DNA from 2 places in the Roseateles noduli genome. Region 2 is predicted to be linked to the other one. Evidence: predicted binding sites of a transcription regulator. Region 2 holds the regulator's gene; the other holds the start of a gene.
What was found. The regulator NrdR, encoded in region 2, represses ribonucleotide reductase genes. The targets are predictions, from matches to a motif close to CACNANATNTNGTG.
Positions count from the first base shown of each region.

Region 1 (2,393 bases), 2.6 Mb from region 2:
TTGCCGTTCGTGCCCTTGATGTGCGAACCGAGCGCGCGGACCGGGGTCCAGTCGTTGCCCAGGCCGCCGGCGAACTTCGACAGCAGCGCGTTTTCCTTCAGCGCTTCATAGATGCCGTCCAGGTCGTCGGCCACCGTCGTCAGGTAGCAGCTCGACAGCTGCGAGCGGCGCGTGCCGGCGTTGAACAGCGTCGGCGTGGAGCTCATGAAGTCGAAGGTCGACAGGACTTCGTAGAACTCGATGGCGCGGGCTTCGCGGTCGATCTCGCCCAGCGCCAGGCCCATCGCGACGCGCATGAAGAACGCCTGCGGCAGTTCGATGCGGGTGCCGTCGACGTGCAGGAAGTAGCGGTCGAACAGCGTCTGCAGGCCCAGGTAGTCGAACTGCAGGTCGCGTTCGGCCTTCAGCGCGGCGCCCAGCCGGGCCAGGTCGTACTGCTGCAGCTTCTCGTCGAGCAGCTCGGCCTGCACGCCCTTCTTGATGAAGCCGGGGAAGTAGTCGGCGTACTTGGTGGCCATCTCGGCCTGCGTCGCGTCCTCGCCCAGGATCTCGCGGCGGATCGTGTGCATCAGCAGACGCGCGGTGGCGCGCGTGTAGCCGGGGTCCTTCTCGATCAGCGTGCGGGCGGCCAGGATGGCGGCCTTGTAGACCTCGTCGATCGGCACGCCGTCGTACAGGTTGCGCTTCGTTTCGGCCAGGATCGGGTCCGGCTTCACGTCGGCGCCCAGGTTCTCGCAGCTCGAGGCGATCAGCGCGGACAGCTTGTTCAGGTCGAGCGGAACGCGCACGCCGTTCTCGGTCACCGAGATGCCGGACTCCAGCACGGCGGCCTGCTGCTGCTCACCCTGGCGGGCACGCTCCTGCGTGCGGCGCTCGCGGTACAGCACGTAGGCGCGCGCCACTTCATGGTGACCGCCGCGCATCAGCGCCAGCTCGACGTGGTCCTGCACGTCCTCGATGTGGAAGGTGCCGCCGGCCGGACGCGAGCGCAGCAGGCCGCGGGTCACGGAGTCGGTCAGCGCGTCGACGGTCTCGCGCACGCTCGCGGATGCGGCGCCGCTGGTGCCGTGCACCGCGAGGAACGCCTTCATCATCGCCACCGCCACCTTGCTCGGCTCGAAGTGCACCACCGCGCCGTTGCGGCGGATGATCTGGTGCTGCGGGAAGCTGGCCGAAGCGGCGGCGGACTCGCGGGGAGCCTGCGCCAGGCCCGTTTCAGCGGTCGGTGTGGCGGCGACTGTCTGCATGGGATCCTCGTTCTGGTCTGGAAAACAAAAAATGCTGCGCCCGGCCCGGCTTTTCCGAAGGGCCAAACGATCAGGGGGTCAGGTGGTGCTCGCGATGCTGAAGATGCGCCTTGGCTTGGTGATTCCGCTCCTCCGGCTGGGGGGCCGGCACTGCGGACAAGACTTCTGATGGAGCATTCATCGCCGTGTTTGCGAAGTCAGCAGGATAGCATGCAAAACACTATATCTAGTGGTCCCGGGACCTTCAAGGAACTAGCGGTAGCGTCCTTCCCGCTTGACGTGCGCCACCTGCTGGGCTAGCCGGAAGACCTGACCCCGCACATGTCCGATGGATTCGCGCATCGCGTCCGGAGCGCCAGGATCCACGCGGGCTGGCGGACCGAATGCGCTGCGAACGCCCATGGTTGCTGCGCTCACGACGATGGCAATTCGATGACGACTTCGCGGGGTGTCCCTGGGGGCTAGGACAAGTCCCGATCAGGACCTTCCCTGAGTCGCCACCCGCGGTGGGGTCATGGTCGCAATGCGCGCAGAAGACAGTCGGGGTCAGGACTCGTCGCCGCCGATGGAGATCGCCAGGCGCGCCATCCGGTAACGCATCTGACGCAGCGACAGGCCCAGGCTCGCGCCGGCGGCCGTCCGGTTGTTGCGATGGCGTTCGAGCGCGCGCAGCAGGATCTGCTTCTCGACTTCATCCAGGTAGGCCGCGAGGTCGGACGGGAGCGGTGCGCCGCCGCCGGCCTCGGCCGGCAGCACAGCCGCCAGCGACGGATCCACGCCGCCGAAGGCAGGATCGACCGGCGCGTCGTCCGGGCCCAGCACGCTGTCGGGCAGACCGAGATCCGCGAGATCGATGCCGTCGCCGCTGGACAGCGCCAGCGCGCGATGCAGCAGGTTCTCCAGCTCACGCACGTTGCCGGGGAAGCTGTAGCGCGACAGGGTCGCCAGCGCGGCCGTCGTCAATACCGGGATCGGCGCGACGCCCGCGTCGGCGGCGATGCGCAGCAGGATCCGCGCACTGATGGGCGCCAGATCCTCCATGCGCTCGCGCAGCGGCGGGACACGGATCTGGATGACGTTGAGCCGGTAATACAAGTCCTGACGGAAGCGACCGCCCGCCACCTCGGCCGCCAGGTCCTTGTGCGT
Region 1 is NZ_CP192463.1:3,981,665-3,984,057, forward strand. Features, by position in the region: gene ACQ4L4_RS17410 (ribonucleoside-diphosphate reductase subunit alpha) at 1-1,247, opposite strand, end outside; gene ACQ4L4_RS17415 (sigma-54-dependent transcriptional regulator) at 1,794-2,393, opposite strand, start outside.
Region 1: a site for NrdR is predicted at 1,466-1,479, ahead of ACQ4L4_RS17410 (ribonucleoside-diphosphate reductase subunit alpha). Genes of this name have one in related genera too.

Region 2 (2,393 bases):
CCACGGCATGGCGCTGAACATGAGCGGCAAGTGGTTCAACGTCATCTCCTACGGCCTGGACGCCAAGGAAGCGATCGACTACGACGCGATGGAAGCGCTGGCGCGCGAGAAGAAGCCCAAGCTGATCATCGCGGGCGCGTCGGCGTACTCGCTGCACATCGACTTCGAGCGCTTCGGCAAGATCGCCAAGGAGATCGGCGCCTACTTCATGGTCGACATGGCGCACTACGCCGGCCTGATCGCCGCGGGTGTCTATCCGAACCCGCTGCCGCACGCCGACGTCGTGACCTCGACGACGCACAAGAGCCTGCGCGGCCCGCGCGGCGGCATCATCCTGACCAACGACGAAGCGATCGCCAAGAAGATCAACTCGGCGATCTTCCCCGGCATCCAGGGCGGTCCGCTGATGCACGTGATCGCCGGCAAGGCGGTGGCCTTCAAGGAAGCGCTGACGCCCGAGTTCAAGGCCTACCAGCAGCAGGTCGTCGCCAACGCCAAGGTGCTGGCCGACACGCTGATCGAGCGCGGCCTGCGCATCGTCTCCGGCGGCACGCAGAGCCACGTGATGCTGGTGGACCTGCGTCCGAAGAACCTGACCGGCAAGGAAGCCGAGGCCATCCTGGGCGCGGCCCACATGACCTGCAACAAGAACGGCATCCCGAACGACCCGCAGAAGCCGATGGTGACCAGCGGCGTCCGCCTGGGCACGCCGGCGATGACCACGCGTGGCTTCAAGGAGGAGCAGGTCCGCAAGACCGCCCACCTGATCGCCGACGTGCTGGACAACCCGCACGACGAGGCCAACCTGGCCCGCGTGCGCGAGCAGGTGGCCGAGCTGACGCGTCAGTTCCCGGTCTACCGCTGAAGCGGGTCCGCGGCGCATGCGATGCCCGTTCTGCGGTCACGGCGACACGCAGGTGTCGGAGACCCGGGAGTCCGACGAAGGCGACGTGGTGCGTCGCCGCCGTCGCTGCCAGTCCTGTGACAAGCGCTTCACGACCTACGAGCGCGCGGACATCGCGCTGCCGATGGTCGTGAAGAAGGACGGCACGCGCGCCGAGTTCGACATGGGCAAGCTGCGCGCGTCGATGACGCTGGCGCTGCGCAAGCGGCCGGTGAGCATCGAGCAGATCGACGCGGCGCTGGAGCGCATCCAGGAGAAGCTGCTCAGCACCGGCGTGCGCGAGATCCCGTCGACCAAGCTGGGCGAGCACGTGATGCGCGAGCTCAAGCGCATCGACAAGGTGGCCTACGTGCGCTTCGCGTCGGTGTACCGCTCGTTCGAGGACGTCGACGAGTTCCGGCAGTTGATCCGAGACATCTGAGGTCGCGGGGCGCCGCGCGTGTGCGGCACTGAAGTCGTGCGTCATTGACGCGGCCTTCACGGACTTTTCAGGCGCATCCCCCGCGCATCCCCCAAAAGCCGGCCCCCTTCAGCGGGCCGGCTTTCCCCTCCTGAAGGCGAAGCGCAACGGCCGCCGTCTCCCTAGAGTTCCTGGCAACTCTTCGGGAGATCTTCCTTGCAGCCCTCCGCTTCCCCGTTCCCCTGCCATCGCCCCACCGCCCCGCGCGGCATCAGCCTCATCGAGGTGCTGGTCAGCGTCGCGCTGGTCGTGCTCGTGGCCCTGCTCGCCGGGCCCGACCTGCGCGACTGGCTCTGGCGCCAGCGACTCGCGAATGCCGCGCAGGCCGTCCTCGGCGATCTTCAACTGGCTCGCAGCGAGGCGATCCAGGGCTCGCGCAACGTGAGCCTGCGATTCGGCGGCGATGAATCCGCCGTCAGCGGCAGCGGCCGCTGCTACGTGCTGCACACCGGCGCCGCCGGCGGCTGCGACTGCCACCTGGATGCGCCACCCACCTGCCGCGCCGACGCGCAGGCGATCAAGCAGGCGCGCTGGGTGCGAGATCGGGGACGGCCGGAGGTCACGGCCAACGTGCCGTCGATGCTGTTCAGCGGACGCCAGGGGACCGTGTCGGTCAGCGGCACGGTCGAGGTCCGCATCGCCAGCATCGGCACGGTCCGTCACATTGTGAGCATCACGGGCCGCGTGCGCAGCTGCACGCCCGATGGCGCGCTGAACCGCCTGCCGAGGTGCGCATGACGCCGCTGACGCCGTCGTCGGTGAAGCCACTGGTGAAGCCGCCGAGGAAGCCCCGCATGACAGCGCGAACCAACGTGCGAATGAACATGCGACAGGGCATGCGACAGGGCATGCGAAAAGGCATGCGAAAGGGCATGCGAGAAGGCAAGCCAATGGGCCGGCGCGGTTTCTCGTTGATCGAGATCCTGACCGTGCTGGCGATCGTTGCCGTGCTGGCGGCGCTGACGCTCCCCGGTTTCCGCGATCAGGTCATGAAGGGCCGGCGCGCCGAGGCGCGCGAGGCGCTGCAGG
Region 2 is NZ_CP192463.1:1,360,080-1,362,472, reverse strand. Features, by position in the region: gene glyA (serine hydroxymethyltransferase) at 1-865, shown strand, start outside; gene nrdR (transcriptional regulator NrdR) at 882-1,325, shown strand; gene ACQ4L4_RS06085 (pilus assembly FimT family protein) at 1,521-2,102, shown strand; gene ACQ4L4_RS06080 (type IV pilin protein) at 2,237-2,393, shown strand, end outside.